DNA from 2 places in the Priestia sp. Y58 genome. Region 1 is predicted to be linked to the other one. Evidence: a T-box and tRNA genes for the amino acid it is inferred to sense, from the RefSeq annotation. Region 1 holds a T-box; the other holds one or more tRNA genes.
What was found. The T-box of region 1 lies ahead of ileS (isoleucine--tRNA ligase). A T-box ahead of a tRNA ligase gene usually reads a tRNA of that ligase, here a tRNA-Ile.

Region 1 (8,753 bases):
TCTGTGGTACAATATGTGAGAACAAATGAAACAAGGGATGTGTCACATACATGAATCCTGAGCCATTAAAAAAAAGCCATCACGAGTCGTTTATGTGGCTGAGCCCTTGGGTAGAAAAGAATGATATGCTTGTTGTTGGTTTCACCACAAAAAATGGTGGCGTGAGTAAACCTCCATTTGCTTCTTTTAACCTAGGGCTTCACGTAAACGATAACGTAGAAGATGTTATTACAAATAGAAAAATTTTAGCAGCCGAACTAGACATGTCTTTTGAAAGCTTTGTATGTGCTGAACAAGTACATGAAGCAACTGTTCAAAAAGTAACAAAAGCCGACTGTGCAAAAGGACTCTACAAGTATGAAGAGGGCATAAAAGCAACGGATGGCATTTATACAAATGAATCTGATATTTTGTTAGCTTTATGTTATGCAGATTGTGTTCCGCTGTACTTCTATGCGCCTGATCACCATTTAGTTGGTCTAGCTCATGCCGGGTGGAAGGGAACAGTGAAAGATATTGCAGGAAATATGATTCGACGTTGGGTAGAGCAAGAAAATGTTCCAGTTGAAGATATTTACGTGGCGATTGGCCCTTCGATTGAAGATTGCTGTTATGTTGTCGATAACCGCGTCATTACACAAGTAAACGAAGTAGTTGGCCAAAATGGATATCAAGAAGTAAGCCCTGGACAATACGCGCTTAATTTAAAAAAAGTCAATAAGCTGCTGATTCAAAACGCAGGCGTATTGCCGGAACGAATTTTAACATCGTCGTATTGTACAAGCTGTGAAGATGACCTGTTCTTCTCACATCGCCGCGACCAAGGGAAAACAGGACGCATGTTTAACTTCATAGGCTTTAAGGAGGAGTAATTACATAGTGACAGCTAGCGTAAGTGAAAATCTAGAAGCAGTTCAACAAACAATTGCTGAAGCGTGTAAAAAAGTTAATCGAAATCGAGAAGATGTAGAGCTGATTGCTGTAACAAAATACGTTTCCACAAAACGAGCAGCAGAAGCAGTGGATGCAGGCATTTTACATCTCGGAGAAAACAGGGATGAAGGTCTTCTAGAAAAGTATGAATCAATCGGTGAGAAAGCGACCTGGCATTTTATCGGGAGCTTACAAACAAGAAAAGTAAAAAATGTGATTGATAAAGTTGACTATATTCATTCACTAGACCGATTATCTTTAGCAAAAGAAATTGATAAACGTGCAGGACATCGTATAAAATGTTTTGTACAAGTTAATGTTGCCGAAGAACAATCCAAGCATGGCCTTGCTGTAGAAGACGTAATTCCATTTATTAAATCCCTTGAAGAATTTACAAATATTCAAGTGGTTGGATTAATGACCATGGCTCCTCACACAGATGATGAGCCCGCGCTTCGCAGCTGTTTTCAAGGTCTAAAAAAATTGCAGGATCGTATACAAGAACTAAACTTGCCATATGCACCGTGTACGGAGCTATCAATGGGAATGTCAAACGATTATGCAATTGCAATTGAAGAAGGAGCAACATTCATTCGACTAGGAACCACGTTAGTTGGGAATGAACGTTAAGGAGGTGTAATTCAAGATGAGTATGAAAAATCGCTTTAGAAGTTTCTTTGCTCTTGATGACGATACTGAATATGTAGAAGAACATTACGAACAAGAAGAGTCGGTAGAAGAGCCTGTACAGCAGTCGAGACCAGCAGTGAAAGCTAGTCAGCAGCCGAATCAGCAGCAAAATGTGATTAGCTTGCAAAGCGTTCAAAAATCATCAAAAATGATGCTTTGCGAACCGCGCGTCTATGCCGAAGCACAAGAAATTACGGATCATTTAAAAAATCGTAAAGTCGTAGTTGTTAATTTACAGCGCATTCAACGAGATCAAGCAGTGAGAATTGTCGACTTTTTAAGTGGTACAGTTTATGCTTTAGGCGGGGACATTCAAAAAATTGGAACCGACATCTTTTTATGTACACCTGATAATGTAGACGTAAGCGGAAGCATTTCAGATATGATGGGAGAACACGATACAACAAACGTAAAGAGGTGGTAGTTTTTGGACATCGTTTTTGGGATTCTTGGGCAATTGATTGGTCTTTACTCATGGGCACTAATTATTTACATTTTGATGTCTTGGGTACCCGATGTAAGGGCATCTAAGTTTGGTCAGCTGCTTGGCAGTATTTGTGAGCCTTACTTAGAGCCTTTTCGTAAAATCATTCCGCCGATTGGCATGATTGATATTTCACCTCTTGTTGCAATCTTTTTACTACGATTTGCGCAAGCAGGGGTACGTTCACTTCACAGTATGGTTGGATTTATTTAAAAAGGAATCGCTGGATTCCTTTTTTACATACCAATAGTAGGAGTAATAATATGTCTATTTATGAACATTTTAGGCAAGAAGAACATGGATTTATTGACCAGGTTCTTCAGTGGAAAGAAGATGTCCTACATCAATACAGCCCAAAATTAACGGACTTTTTAGATCCAAGAGAACAGCAGATTGTGACGGCTATTGTCGGGACTGAAGGAGAGGTTCAAGTTTCATTTGATGGTGGACAACCGTTTGCTGAACGCAAGCGTGCGCTGCTATATCCGGATTACTATGTACCTCAAAGTGAAGATTTTCAGTTGTGTATGTACGAGCTCAATTATCCTAAAAAGTTTGTGACAATTGAACATCCTCAAGTTCTTGGTTCGGCGATGTCTTTAGGACTGCGCCGTTCAAAATTTGGAGATATTTTGGTCGCGGGAGACGATATTCAGCTTGTAGTTGCAGAGGAAATTTCTTCCTATATTGAGATGAATTTAACATCAATTGGAAAAGCCAAAGTTTCACTTTCTTCTATTCAAAGAGAGCAGCTGCATGTGGTAAAAGAAGAGCTGATTGAACACGTTTATACAGTTTCTTCAATGAGGCTTGATGTTTTGCTGTCGACTATTCACAATTTATCAAGACAAAAAGTCCAGCCGTTTATTGCAAATAGAGCGGTAAAAGTAAATTTTAAAGTCATTGAACAGCCGTCTTTTGAATGTCATGAAGGTGATATTTTGTCGCTTCGTGGCCACGGCAGAAGTCGTATCGTTTCACTTGAAGGCAAAACCAAAAAAGAAAAATGGCGAATTGTTGTAGGAAAGCAGAAATAAAGAAATCTACTAGCAGGAAATTTTAAAAATATGTCGAATAAACCATTACTAATGATGTAATGAGACAACACGGAGGTGGCCTAGATGCCTTTAACCCCTTTGGATATTCATAACAAAGAGTTTAATCGCGGGTTTCGCGGATATGATGAAGATGAAGTAAATGAGTTTCTTGACCAAGTAATTAAAGACTATGAGCTGGTAATGCGTGATAAAAAGGAGTTAGAAGGAAGAGTATCTGAATTAACAGATCGTCTTGGACATTTTACTAACATCGAAGAAACGTTAAATAAATCAATTTTAATTGCTCAAGAAGCAGCGGAAGATGTGAAGCGAAACGCTGAAAAAGAAGCGAAGCTCATTATAAAAGAAGCAGAAAAAAATGCGGACCGTATTATTAATGAAGCACTGTCTAAGTCTCGTAAAATTGCGATGGACATTGAGGAGACGAAAAAGCAGTCTAAAGTATTTAGAACTCGTTTCAAAATGTTAATCGAAGCACAGCTTGAAATGTTAAACAGCGATGACTGGGATCAGTTGATGGATTATGAGATGCCAGCGCTAGAAGAAAAAATTGACTAGTCAAGACATCATCTTGACTTCTCACGTTTTGTTGTCATATAATTTGGTAACAGATGAAATTTCATATCAAACAGTACGGAGACAGGGAGAGTAGCTTTTTTAGTTTGTCAAAGCGAATCGAGGATGGTGTGAGCTCGATAACAAACAAAAAAGTGAAAATCACCCTAGAGTACCATTGCTGAAATGATGATAGTAAGCAGTGGCGGTTTATTCACGTTACGAATGCAAAGAGGATTTGCGTGCAGCAAATCTACTAGGGTGGTACCGCGGGAGACCTTCTCGTCCCTTTTTGGGATGAGGAGGTCTTTTTGTTATGGTACAAAAAGATATGAAATTTACGTTTTTTTTGGAGGGTAAAACATGGAATATAAAGATACATTATTGATGCCAAAAACTGAATTTCCGATGCGTGGAAATTTACCGAACCGCGAGCCTAAAATGCAAGAACAGTGGGCTGAAATGAATATTTATGAAAAAGTGCAAAAACGTACGGAAGGTCGTCCGCTATTTGTCCTGCATGACGGACCTCCATATGCGAATGGCGATATTCACATGGGACATGCCTTAAATAAAATTTTAAAAGATTTTATCGTTCGCTATAAGTCGATGTCAGGCTTCTGCGCACCTTATGTACCAGGCTGGGATACACACGGTTTGCCAATTGAAACAGCTTTAACAAAAAATAAAAAAGTAAACCGCAAAGAAATGACGGTAGCTGAGTTCCGTAAGCTTTGCGAACAGTATGCTTGGGAACAAGTAAACGGCCAGCGTGAGCAGTTCAAGCGTTTAGGCGTACGCGGAGATTGGGATAATCCATATGTAACGCTTCAGCCGCAGTACGAAGCGCAGCAAATCAAAGTGTTTGGTGACATGGCGAAAAAAGGCTACATCTACAAAGGGTTAAAACCTGTGTACTGGTCCCCTTCAAGTGAATCTGCTTTAGCAGAAGCGGAAATTGAATACTATGACAAGCGTTCAGCTTCTATTTACGTAGCGTTTAACGTAAAAGATGGTAAAGGTGTGCTTGAACAAGATGAAAAATTCATCATTTGGACGACAACACCATGGACAATGCCAGCTAACCAAGGGATTGCTGTCAATCCTGAGCTTCAGTACAGCGTAGTTGAAGCAGACGGAGCAAAATATGTAGTGGCAACTGAACTGATTGAAACAGTTGCTAAAGAAATTGAATGGGCTGAATATAAGACACTTCGTACAGTAAAAGGTTCAGAACTTGAACGCGTGGTAGCTGAACATCCAATCTACAAGCGCGATTCTTTAGTTGTTCTTGGCGATCACGTAACAACGGATGCTGGTACTGGATGTGTTCATACAGCACCGGGACACGGGGAAGACGACTTTATCGTTGGTCAAAAATACGGTTTGGAAGTTCTTTGCCCAGTCGACAGTAAGGGTCATATGACGAATGAAGCACCAGGATTTGAAGGGTTATTCTATGATAAAGCGAATAAGCCGATTACAGACAAACTAGAAGAAGAAGGCGCGCTGTTAAAATTAAGTTTCATTACCCACTCATACCCACATGACTGGCGTACAAAGAAACCAACAATTTTCCGTGCAACGGCACAGTGGTTTGCGTCTATTAAAGATTTCCGTGAAGATTTATTAAAAGCAGTAGAAAAAACAAAATGGGTACCTACTTGGGGTGAAACGCGACTTTATAACATGGTGCGTGACCGCGGAGACTGGTGTATTTCTCGCCAACGTGCATGGGGCGTGCCGATTCCGGTATTTTATGCTGAAAATGATGAGCCAATCATTACGGACGAAACAATTGAACACGTATCAAATCTATTTAGAGAACATGGATCAAACGTATGGTTTGAGCGTGAAGCAAAAGACTTGCTTCCAGAAGGCTTTACTCATGAAGGAAGCCCAAATGGCCGCTTCACAAAAGAAACAGACATCATGGACGTATGGTTTGACTCTGGTTCTTCACATCAAGCTGTTCTTGAAGAGCGTGAAGACTTACAGCGTCCGGCTGATTTGTATTTAGAAGGTTCTGACCAATACCGAGGCTGGTTTAATTCAAGTCTTTCTACAAGTGTAGCTGTAACGGGTGAAGCACCTTATAAAGGGGTACTTAGCCACGGATTTGCTTTAGACGGTGAAGGTCGCAAAATGAGTAAGTCATTAGGAAACGTTGTAATTCCAGAAAAAGTAATGAAACAACTAGGTGCAGATATTTTACGTTTATGGGTAGCTTCTGTAGATTACCAAGCTGATGTTCGTGTATCTGATAACATTTTAAAACAAGTAGCAGAAGTATATCGTAAAATCCGCAACACGTTCCGTTTCTTACTAGGAAACTTAGCGGACTTTAATCCAACAACTGACGCTGTAGCCGTTGAAGACCTTCGTGAAGTAGACCGCTACATGCTTGTGAAGCTGAACAAATTAATTGATAAAGTGCAAAAATCTTATGATTCATATGAATTCTCAAGCATTTATCACGCAGTGCATAATTTCTGTACAATTGATATGAGTTCATTCTACTTAGACTTCGCAAAAGATGTATTGTACATCGAAGCAGAAAATAATGTAGAGCGTCGCAGCATTCAAACGGTCCTTTATGAAACGTTATTATCGTTAACGAAATTAGTGTCTCCAATTCTTTCTCATACAGCAGACGAAGTATGGGTTCACATTCCAAATGTAAAGGAAGAAAGCGTGCAGCTAGTTGATATGCCAGAGGTTCAAGAAATTGAAGGAGCAGATCAATTAGTAGAGAAATGGGATGCGTTCATGGAGCTTCGTGATGAAGTATTAAAAGCGCTAGAACAGGCTCGTAATGAAAAAGTAATCGGTAAGTCTTTAGAAGCAAAATTAACGCTGTATCCAACAGCAGATACAAAAGAGCTGTTAGCATCTATTTCTGAAAATGTAGGTCAACTCTTCATCGTTTCAGATCTTGAAGTAGCAGAAGGTGAAGCACCTGCTGAAGCACAAAAATTCAGCTATGCTTCAATTGTTGTAAGTAAAGCAGAAGGTGAGAAGTGTGAGCGCTGCTGGGTTGTATCACCAACAGTTGGCGAAGATCAAGATCACCCGACTTTATGTACACGCTGTGCGGATGTTGTGAAAAATCACTACGTTCAGCAGTAATGAACAAAAACACGTCCTTTTTGGGCGTGTTTTTTGCTGTACGAAATTCCCAAATACAATGGTATAAAGCATTTAAAGCCTTAGGAAAAACTTGTGTTGTAGATTCGATGGAAAACTCGGTAAACCTAACATCATTAATACTTCATCTTATCAGCACAGGAGGCGTTTGCATGTATGAAAATTATCTTTCCATTGGACAGGAATTAGCTCTTATTAAAGAAGAATTACAAGATCGCCTAGTGAGATATGCTACAGAACAATCTGGTTATATAGATGAAAAGGAACGTTATGTAATAGAAATGATTAAAGCAGATTTAAAAGATGTAGAACACGCGTTAGCAAAGCTTGACGTTGGTGCGTTCGGAATTGATGAACTAACTGGCGAAGTGATGTCTATTCATAAATTAAAAGTAATGCCGACGGCCCGCACAAACGAAGATTTATTTGTTTTATGGTGAGAAGCGAGAAAAAAAATGAATTATGTGCTAAAATGCTTTAGTATGGATTCGTTTGATTTTATTGCGGGAGGAAAACGTTTGTGTTTTATTATCTTATCGCTTTAGCTGTTATACTTATTGATCAGGTAACAAAATGGATGATTGTAAAAGAAATGTATTATGGACAAAGCATCACCGTGATTGAAAACTTTCTTTACATTACCTCTCATCGTAACAGAGGAGCCGCGTGGGGGATTTTACAAGGACAGATGTGGTTCTTTTATCTCATTACGGTGGTTGTGGTAGTCGGTTTAATAATTTATATTCAAAAGCTCAAAAAACAAGATAAATGGTTCGGTATTGCGCTAGCATTAATGTTAGGCGGCGCCATTGGAAACTTTATTGATCGAGTGGTCCGTAAAGAAGTAGTTGATTTCGTAAATACATACATCTTTACGTATGATTTTCCGATTTTTAACGTAGCTGATTCGGCACTTGTCGTCGGAGTAATCATCATGTTTATTATGACGCTGTTTGAAGGGAAAATGAAGAAGGAGCACAAAGAATGAATGTAATTGAAACAGTTATAAATGAAGAACAAGCGGGAGAACGTATTGATAAAGTACTTTCGACTGTAAATGCAGAATGGTCACGTTCACAAGTGCAGCAGTGGATTAAAGAAGGTCACGCAAAAGTGAACGATAAAACCGTTAAAGGAAACTATAAATGTAAAACAGGAGACGCTGTTATTATTGAAGTGCCGGAACTAGAAGAGCTAGATGTGGTAGCGGAAGAAATGGATTTAGATATTTATTATGAAGATCAAGATGTGCTTGTTGTAAATAAACCTCGCGGCATGGTTGTACATCCAGCTCCTGGTCATCATAGCGGCACGCTTGTAAACGGCCTAATGGCTCACTGTAAAGATTTATCCGGTATTAACGGCGTTATGCGCCCTGGTATCGTTCATCGAATTGATAAAGATACATCTGGTTTACTTATGGTTGCAAAAAATGATTTAGCTCATGAATCACTAGTTAGTCAGCTTGTAGCTAAAACAGTGACGCGTCGCTATAAAGCTATCGTTCACGGAGTAATTGCGCACGATCACGGTACAATTGATGCGCCAATCGGCCGAGATAAGCAAGACCGTCAAAGCATGACGGTCACTGATGAAAACAGCCGTGATGCAGTGACGCACTTTACTGTATTGCAGCGTTTTAAAGATTTTTCACTGGTCGAATGTAAGCTAGAAACGGGGCGAACACACCAAATTCGCGTTCATATGAAGTATATTGGCTTTCCGCTTGCCGGGGATCCGAAGTACGGACCGAAAAAAACGCTTCCGATTGACGGACAAGCGCTTCATGCTGGTGTATTAGGTTTTATTCACCCTCGTACAAATGAATATATGGAATTTGAAGCGCCGGCTCCAAAAGAGTTTAATGAGATGCTAGAGCTTATTGA
Region 2 (8,753 bases), on a different contig from region 1:
TAATGATCCCTCTACTTACATCTTAGTAGTCAAGCTCAAAAATCATTCATATAATTTTTAAGAAAACGTTTTGAAATACATGAGGTGATAATACATGTTGAGAAAAAACATGTATATCTCTAGAAAACAAAGGGTTCATTACTTAGGTGCAACTAGGAATAGACGTCTAATTTATTCCCAGTTTTTTCTTTTATTTTAGCATATTCTTCATAATTGATAAACAAAAAACTTGTTCATTACTGGACAGATACTCTATATATGCATTGTTCTGCCAACCGAATAAACAGACAAATAACTTCTTTAAGAAAAATTTTAAGATCCTTCCAAAAATGCTGTTGTATCCCTATAAGAAAAGGCTTTTCTATAGTTTACAATACCCCTTTTGGCTGTATGTATAACAAAAGACTGCCTATTAAAAAGCAGTCTTTCATCACTATTTGTTATATATAAACAAACTATTTGTCATACTGTTTCACTTTAGATTTTTCATTTAATCTTCGTTCAATTTGTTTTCCAACAAGCCATAGAACAAAAATGATGACTAAAACAAGTACTGCTTTTAGAGGCTGTTTCACAAATGAAACAAAATCGGCCCCAATAAAGCTCATCATAAATATCATCACCATTTTACCGGCTAATACAGCCAGCATAAACTGAGCCATACTAACACGTGATAGTCCTGCTACTACATTAATTGCCGAAGACGGGGTAAAAGGAAAACAAAGCATAATAAACAGCGGTCCGAAACCGTGTCTTTCTACCCAAATCATAATCTTTCGAATTTGCGCATGCCGGCTGATGAAATGTAAAAACCTCGCTTGTCCATATTTTCTAAATATCAAAAAGACAAGCAGTGATCCAACGCAGCTGCCAACCCATGAAATTAAAAAACCTAACCATAAGCCAAAAGCGGCAGCATTGGCCATTACAAACGCAAAAAGCGGCAAGATAGGGATAAACGCTTCTAAAATAGGCAACAGCAGTCCTGGAATGATTCCAAATGATTGATATTGTTTTAATAACTCGAGGACGCCGTCTAGTGTCAAATAATGCTTTAATGTTTCAAAATCCATCGAATGTTCTCCTTATTTAAACAACTGTGCTACTTTTCACTTATTGTACTACTTTCCTTTACCAAACAAAAGTTTTACAGCGTTTTACCTTTCCTGTCCTTTTACGTTTACTATACAGCCTTTATTTACACACACATATTTGGTTGAACAGCCATGCACTTTTTATTGAGACTGTTTTAAATAACGTTTAAACCAGCTTGTTAAATATTTTAGTCTCGCCGTTCGTAAATTAGGCTTACCGCTTCTAGAAAGTTCATGATTAGACTGAGGAAAACGAATAAATTCTACTTCTTTATCTTTTCTTTTCAGTGCCACATAAAGCTGTTCAGCTTGTTCAATTGGACATCTATAATCCTGTTCGCTATGCAAGATTAACAGCGGTGTTTTAACGTTCTCCGCTAAACGAAGCGGCGAGTGGTTCCAAAGTTTTTCCGGATTTTCATAAATATCAGCTTTTAATTCCCATTCGGTGAAATAATAGCCAATATCACTAACGCCGTAAAAACTTGTCCAATTTGAAATAGACCGTTGCGTCACCGCTGCTTTAAACCGATTTGTACTTCCTACAATCCAGTTTGTCATAAACCCTCCGTAGCTTCCTCCTGTTACGCCAAGCTTATCTTCATTAATATAAGAGTAGCGCTTAACTGCTTCGTCGGTTACTGCCATCAAGTCCGTATAATCCATGCCCCCGTAATCACCTCGAACCGCATCTGTAAATGCTTGACCATATCCTCTGCCGCCTCTTGGATTAGAAAAGAGGATATTGAACCCTTTTGATGCAAGTACTTGGAATTCAAGCATAAATGTATGACCATACATAAGATGCGGACCTCCATGGATTTCTAAAATGGTTGGAGATACATCATTGGTAGCAGCAGCTTTCACTACCCAACTGTGGATATGTATATCGTCCGTAGAAGTCGCGTAAAAAGATTCTGCTTCTGTGAGCTGCACATGCTTTAAAAATGAGTCATTAACGTTTGTCAGCTTCACTAATTCCTCTGTTTTTAAATTTAGAGAATAAAGATCTCCGGGATGTGTAAACGTACTGATTGCCACAATAGCTTCCTCACAATTGGGAAGAACAGATACCCCATATACGTGAGCATTATCCATAAGTACAGAGTCTAACTTTCCATTCACATTTCCTTTATATATGCCTACAGAACCCTTTTCACTTACGACAAAATAAAATTCTTCATTACTGCCCCACATAATTCCCGCTGCGGTTCTTCCAAAGTGGAAATCTCCTGCTACCATATCTCCTATTTCTAAGTCTATACCAGCAGTGATACAAGCTGTTTTTTGGCTAGAGATCTGATAAATATATATGTCATTCATTGAAGCCGATCCGTATGTACGTTCATTTCCAATGTAAGCTATGTATGACCCATCCGGTGACCACGAAACTTGATGAAAATATCCTGTTTCCGCTGTAATAGATGTTAATTTTTTAGTATCACGATGCAAAATAAACACATCCATCGTTAGCGATAAATCCGGATTCTCTCCTCGGCTGCTGCAAAATACAATTGAGCTTGCATCAGGGGCCCAGCACCCTACAGAGTGATGATAAGGTCCATCCGTTACAAACGTCACTTCTTTATTTTTAAGTTTAACGACAGCAACTTGAGTATATTCACCTTTTAAATAACCGCTAACATCGGATTTGTACAGTAAACGTTCCACTTCATACGGCTGGGGATATTCATGATTTTGTTCAACTCTTACAGCTTTTTCTTCTACTTTTGTGGAAAACATAATTTCGTCACTATAAGGAGACCAAACTGGATTACTAACGCCTTTTTCAAGATCTGTGAGTGCTTCTGCTTCCCCGCCTGTCGCTGCTAATAGGTAGAGCTGAACAGCTTGACTGCGATCGGATAAAAAAGCAATCCACTTGCCGTCCGGGGACCAGGCGGGAGAATGATTATTTCCTTTGTAGTACGTTAATTGCTTAGTTTCTTCCGTTTCAAGATCTAACATAAACAGCTGCGTTTCATACGCGTTCTCTATTTTCTTCGTTTCTCGAACCGTATAAACTACACTTTTTCCATCTGGAGAAATCTGAGGATTATAAACAGACTTCAATTCGTACAAATCCTCTATCGTTACCGTACGCTTTTTTAAATGATTCAATTTCTTCGCCCCCAAGGATTCATTTTTAAACCAAATAGTCAATCGATAAAAACGAAAGTAGCGTTTCCCTCTTACTTTATCATTTCTAAAAATAAAAATCTAAAAATTTAGAAAATTAGTTGTTTTTTCTTCTTTTAATCTATATAATAATAAAAAGGGTGCAGAGGTGATGAGGTATGAACAATGAAAAATCGTACACGGAAATGATGAAGTCCCTCGCTCGCAAGAAAAAAGTAATTGATACTGTGAGTATGTTGGATGTTTATATCGAAATGGTAATTGATGAATCGCTTTTTAAGCGTCAAAAAGAACTGTTAGAAACAAACATTAACACGGCATTAGATCAACGTGATGAAATTGCTTTTTATGAGCTATCAGCACAGTACCAATCCCTGCTTCAAACATCTACTTAATATTTTAAGAACTTAATTCATGTTAATGATTTATATGTACGTTTAACAGGCAGATCCTTTCTTCTCAGGAAGAACAGCTGTCTGTTAAATCGTGTTTACTACATAAAAAAAGATTCTTACATCTGTAAGAATCTTTTTTGTTAGGATTTTTCCTATGAGTGGAAGTAACCGACCGTTCCACTCATAGATTTTTTGTTATTTATGTGCTTGAAACTGCTCTTCTTCCGTTGAACCTTTTAAAGCTGTTGTAGAGGAAGTCCCACCAGAAACTACTTGCGCCACTTCATCAAAATAACCCGTTCCTACTTCACGCTGATGTCTTGTAGCAGTATATCCATTTACTTCACTAGCAAACTCTCTTTCTTGTAACTCTGAATAAGCTGCCATTCCTCTTGTTTTATATCCTCGTGCCAGCTCAAACATGCTGTGATTTAAAGCGTGGAAGCCAGCAAGCGTAACGAATTGGAATTTGTATCCCATTTTTGCGATTTCTCTTTGGAACTTTTCAATCGTTTTCTTATCTAATTTTTTCTTCCAGTTGAAAGATGGTGAACAGTTATAAGCAAGCATTTTACCTGGGAATTTTTCATGAATAGCATCTGCAAATTTTTGTGCTTGTTCCAAGTTTGGTTCAGACGTTTCACACCATACTAGATCAGCATATGGCGCATATGCTAAGCCACGAGCAATAGCTTGATCGATTCCGGCTCTCGTGCGATAAAAACCTTCAGCGGTGCGTTCACCTGTAATAAACTGGCGATCTACAGGATCAACATCACTTGTAATTAAATCAGCGGCATCAGCATCGGTACGAGCAATCAGAAGTGTTGGAACACCCATTACATCAGCAGCTAAACGAGCAGCAATCAAATTTTTCACAGCGGTCTGAGTTGGAAGCAATACCTTGCCGCCGAGATGACCACACTTTTTCTCAGAGGATAATTGATCTTCAAAGTGTACGGCAGATGCTCCCGACTCAATCATTCCTTTCATGAGTTCAAATACGTTTAACTGTCCTCCAAACCCAGCTTCTGCATCTGCTACAATTGGAGCAAAGTAATCGATATCCCCTTCTCCTTCTAAATGCTGAATTTGATCGGCACGCTGCAGCGCTTGATTGATTCGTTTCACAACATGCGGCACGCTGTTTGCCGGGTATAAACTTTGATCAGGATACATGTTTCCTGAAAGATTTGCATCTGCAGCTACTTGCCATCCGCTTAAGTAAATTGCTTTTAACCCTGCTTTTACCTGTTGTACTGCTTGATTCCCTGTTAAAGCTCCTAATGCATGAACGTATGGCTCTGTTTTTAATAAGTTCCAGAACTTTTCGGCTCCTCTTCTAGCAAGCGTATGTTCAATATCAATGGACCCTCTTAGCCCAATGACTTTTTCTGCAGAATATGGACGTTCAATTCCTTTCCAACGCTCATCGCTTTTCCAGTTCTCTTCAAGGTTTTTTACACGAATGTCTTTCATTCTTTATACCCCCTAATGAATTTAAAATTCTATATTCATAAAAATATAAAACGCAGCAGTTAGAATATGTCTGTTTCATGATGAAGTGAATTAGCAGTTGGTCATAATATCAGTAAGAACGTAGATGAAATAAGTAAATAGTTGAAGGACATGTAGTAAGACTTAGATGAGGTGAATATAAGCTGAGAATTTCAACTGCTATCTTTTCAATCACAAATAACTATTCCTCCCCATTGTTATAAAACAGTTTTTATTTCACATACGTTATTATATAACAGTACTTTCGAAAATGAAACCTCCTTTTAGAATTTTTTTCCTACCCGCAAGGAGGCTTTTCTATTAATACTTACGTATCAAAGGCTTCATATATCCTTTACTTTTTCTTATATCACTTATTCATTTCTTTCATACTTCTCAACAAATGAAATTCTTTCCATTATCGTTGGGTGACCATATCGGAAAATCTTCACTAAATACGGCGGATTCACCTGAGATAATCCTGATTTTGTTAAGTCCTGAAATGTTTTAACAGCAGCCTGTTTATCTCCTGTTAAATCCATGGCGTACGTGTCAGATTGAAGTTCATGATGACGCGATTGCATATTTGTTAAAGGACTCACAGCAAATGTAAGAACAGAAAAAATAAGTAGAATAAGCGGTAAAGAATTTAAATCACTAAGAGAAGTAATTTTTAATGCTTTTCCCCATCTCTTAATCACAAAGCGAGCTAAGTGCTTCGTTAGCCATAAACCTACGATCGATAAAACTAATGCTGAAGCAATCCCCACATAAATATGCTTCTTTACATAATGACCCATTTCATGCGCCATGATAAACAAAATTTCACGTTCTGTTAATTTATTAAGAGTAGTATCCCATAACACAATTCTTGAATTAGAACCTATTCCCGTCACATATGCATTGAGAGAGTTCGTTTTTTCAGACATGTTTACTTCATATACATGCTTAGCAGGTATATGAGCTTCGTCTGCTAAATGCAAAATTTTCGTCTCCAGCTCTTTATTCTTTAATGGATAAAAATCGTTATATAACGGGTCAATAACCACTGGTTGAATAAACGTCAAAAATAGCGTAAATGGAATAGATACTAGCCAAGCATACAGCCACCATCTTTTTGAGAACTTACGAATGAATGCATATAACACAGCAATCACTAAAAACATGGTGGCATAGTTTACCCAAAAATCTGTAAAAAGATCTTTCATCCATCCTTGGAAAGGTTGCGTCGTAATATGGTAAGCCTTTGAAAGCTTATAGCTAATCCAGTCCATAGGAAAAGAATAGATCAGCAGCAGAACAGATAACCAAAATACATAAATAGCAGTTTGGAGAAGACCGAAACGGCTAACGTCTTTAGACCACTTATTAACTTTCTTAGACACACCTAACACTAAAATTAAAATAAATCCTAGCCACTCATATGGAATTCGGATAAAAAAGAGTGCATCTCTAATTTTTGAATATTTTTCGGTCAACATAAGTTCTCGTGCATTCATAAACGTAGCCGGGTCTACGCTGGTGCCTTTTAATGATTGTGGAATAGAGGTATCACTTATATAGAACAAATACACCCAAATACACGCTGCATACACAAGAAAAATGCCGATGGACCACCAAACAATTTTTTTCACGCATTCCCCTCCTTTTGTACAAACAGTATACCGTTATTACTATTGTAGGTTTTTCTTTCGAAATTTAGAACAAGCGTTTATAGATGTGCTATAAGAAATGCAATTTGGGGCGAGGAAATCATAGAAAAACGAAAAATAGAGTTTAGACAAAAGAATAAACTCTGTTTACAAACAAAAAAAGCAGTTTGCATATGCAAACTGCTTTTAAGATGACCCGTACGGGATTCGAACCCGTGTTACCGCCGTGAAAGGGCGGTGTCTTAACCGCTTGACCAACGGGCCATTATGGCTCCACAGGTAGGACTCGAACCTACGACCGATCGGTTAACAGCCGATAGCTCTACCACTGAGCTACTGTGGAATATGGTGGGCCTAAGTGGACTCGAACCACCGACCTCACGCTTATCAGGCGTGCGCTCTAACCAGCTGAGCTATAGGCCCATTTTTGGAGCGGGTGATGAGAATCGAACTCACGACATCAGCTTGGAAGGCTGAGGTTTTACCACTAAACTACACCCGCGTTACTTAAGATGGGGCGACTGATGGGAATCGAACCCACGAATGCCGGAACCACAATCCGGTGCGTTAACCACTTCGCCACAATCGCCATCTTAAAATGGTGGCTCGGGACGGAATCGAACCGCCGACACAAGGATTTTCAGTCCTTTGCTCTACCAACTGAGCTACCGAGCCTTTATGTAAATGGCGGTCCCGACGGGAATCGAACCCGCGATCTCCTGCGTGACAGGCAGGCATGTTAACCGCTACACCACGGGACCACTTTGGTTGCGGGGACAGGATTTGAACCTGCGACCTTCGGGTTATGAGCCCGACGAGCTACCGAACTGCTCCACCCCGCGATGATATGAATATGATATAAATAAATGGCGGAGGAAGAGGGATTCGAACCCCCGCGGGCTTTAACACCCCTGTCGGTTTTCAAGACCGATCCCTTCAGCCGGACTTGGGTATTCCTCCGTATATTTATAACAAATGTAACTTATATGGTAGCGGCGGAGGGAGTCGAACCCACGACCTCACGGGTATGAACCGTACGCTCTAGCCAGCTGAGCTACACCGCCATATTATTCGTTACAATTATTTAGTTTAATTGGTGGAGCCTAGCGGGATCGAACCGCTGACCTCCTGCGTGCAAGGCAGGCGCTCTCCCAGCTGAGCTAAGGCCCCATAAATGGTCGGGAAGACAGGATTCGAACCTGCGACCCCTTGGTCCCAAACCAAGTGCTCTACCAAGCTGAGCTACTTCCCGTTTATGGCGCGCCCGAGAGGAGTCGAACCCCTAACCTTTTGATCCGTAGTCAAACGCTCTATCCAATTGAGCTACGGGCGCTTTATATGGAGCGGAAGACGAGGTTCGAACTCGCGACCCCCACCTTGGCAAGGTGGTGTTCTACCACTGAACTACTTCCGCTTATTAAAATGAGCCATGAAGGACTCGAACCTTCGACCCTCTGATTAAAAGTCAGATGCTCTACCAACTGAGCTAATGGCTCTCTATGGCTGGGCTAGCTGGATTCGAACCAACGCATGACGGAATCAAAATCCGTTGCCTTACCGCTTGGCGATAGCCCACTAAAGATGGTGGAGGGGGGCAGATTCGAACTGCCGAACCCGAAGGAGCGGATTTACAGTCCGCCGCGTTTAGCCACTTCGCTACCCCTCCGATATAAATGGTGCCGGCAAGAGGACTTGAACCCCCAACCTACTGATTACAAGTCAGTTGCTCTACCAGTTGAGCTACACCGGCACGGTGGTGGAGGATGACGGGATCGAACCGCCGACCCCCTGCTTGTAAGGCAGGTGCTCTCCCAGCTGAGCTAATCCTCCGCGTATCATACACAATATTCATTGTATATAAGATTTTTATAAATGAGCCAAATAAAAAACCCCTAGACTCTTTTATAAGAGCATAAAAAGGGGTCTTATTCATTGCCTGGCAACGTCCTACTCTCACAGGGACAAAGTCCCAACTA

Region 2: it encodes a tRNA-Ile, which carries the amino acid that the T-box ahead of ileS (isoleucine--tRNA ligase) is inferred to sense. The anticodon was not compared.

Annotation. Positions count from the first base shown of each region.
Region 1 covers NZ_JAKWFL010000001.1:486,831-495,583, reverse strand. The annotation lists gene pgeF (peptidoglycan editing factor PgeF) at 51-872, shown strand; gene MMB68_RS02595 (YggS family pyridoxal phosphate-dependent enzyme) at 880-1,563, shown strand; gene MMB68_RS02590 (cell division protein SepF) at 1,580-2,047, shown strand; gene MMB68_RS02585 (YggT family protein) at 2,051-2,320, shown strand; gene MMB68_RS02580 (YlmH family RNA-binding protein) at 2,371-3,144, shown strand; gene MMB68_RS02575 (DivIVA domain-containing protein) at 3,229-3,723, shown strand; T-box leader at 3,793-4,013, shown strand; gene ileS (isoleucine--tRNA ligase) at 4,084-6,849, shown strand; gene MMB68_RS02565 (conjugal transfer protein TraR) at 7,020-7,307, shown strand; gene lspA (signal peptidase II) at 7,388-7,855, shown strand; gene MMB68_RS02555 (RluA family pseudouridine synthase) at 7,852-8,753, shown strand, end outside.
Region 2 covers NZ_JAKWFL010000005.1:412,536-421,288, forward strand. The annotation lists gene MMB68_RS17870 (TVP38/TMEM64 family protein) at 456-1,073, opposite strand; gene MMB68_RS17875 (S9 family peptidase) at 1,236-3,215, opposite strand; gene MMB68_RS17880 (IDEAL domain-containing protein) at 3,392-3,628, shown strand; gene aceA (isocitrate lyase) at 3,824-5,107, opposite strand; gene MMB68_RS17890 (M48 family metallopeptidase) at 5,500-6,759, opposite strand; tRNA gene MMB68_RS17895 (tRNA-Glu) at 6,970-7,041, opposite strand; tRNA gene MMB68_RS17900 (tRNA-Asn) at 7,046-7,120, opposite strand; tRNA gene MMB68_RS17905 (tRNA-Ile) at 7,124-7,200, opposite strand; tRNA gene MMB68_RS17910 (tRNA-Gly) at 7,206-7,279, opposite strand; tRNA gene MMB68_RS17915 (tRNA-His) at 7,291-7,366, opposite strand; tRNA gene MMB68_RS17920 (tRNA-Phe) at 7,377-7,452, opposite strand; tRNA gene MMB68_RS17925 (tRNA-Asp) at 7,463-7,538, opposite strand; tRNA gene MMB68_RS17930 (tRNA-Met) at 7,543-7,619, opposite strand; tRNA gene MMB68_RS17935 (tRNA-Ser) at 7,645-7,737, opposite strand; tRNA gene MMB68_RS17940 (tRNA-Met) at 7,765-7,841, opposite strand; tRNA gene MMB68_RS17945 (tRNA-Ala) at 7,872-7,947, opposite strand; tRNA gene MMB68_RS17950 (tRNA-Pro) at 7,953-8,029, opposite strand; tRNA gene MMB68_RS17955 (tRNA-Arg) at 8,034-8,110, opposite strand; tRNA gene MMB68_RS17960 (tRNA-Gly) at 8,117-8,191, opposite strand; tRNA gene MMB68_RS17965 (tRNA-Lys) at 8,201-8,273, opposite strand; tRNA gene MMB68_RS17970 (tRNA-Gln) at 8,278-8,352, opposite strand; tRNA gene MMB68_RS17975 (tRNA-Tyr) at 8,360-8,443, opposite strand; tRNA gene MMB68_RS17980 (tRNA-Thr) at 8,452-8,527, opposite strand; tRNA gene MMB68_RS17985 (tRNA-Val) at 8,532-8,607, opposite strand; rRNA gene rrf (5S ribosomal RNA) at 8,712-8,753, opposite strand, start outside.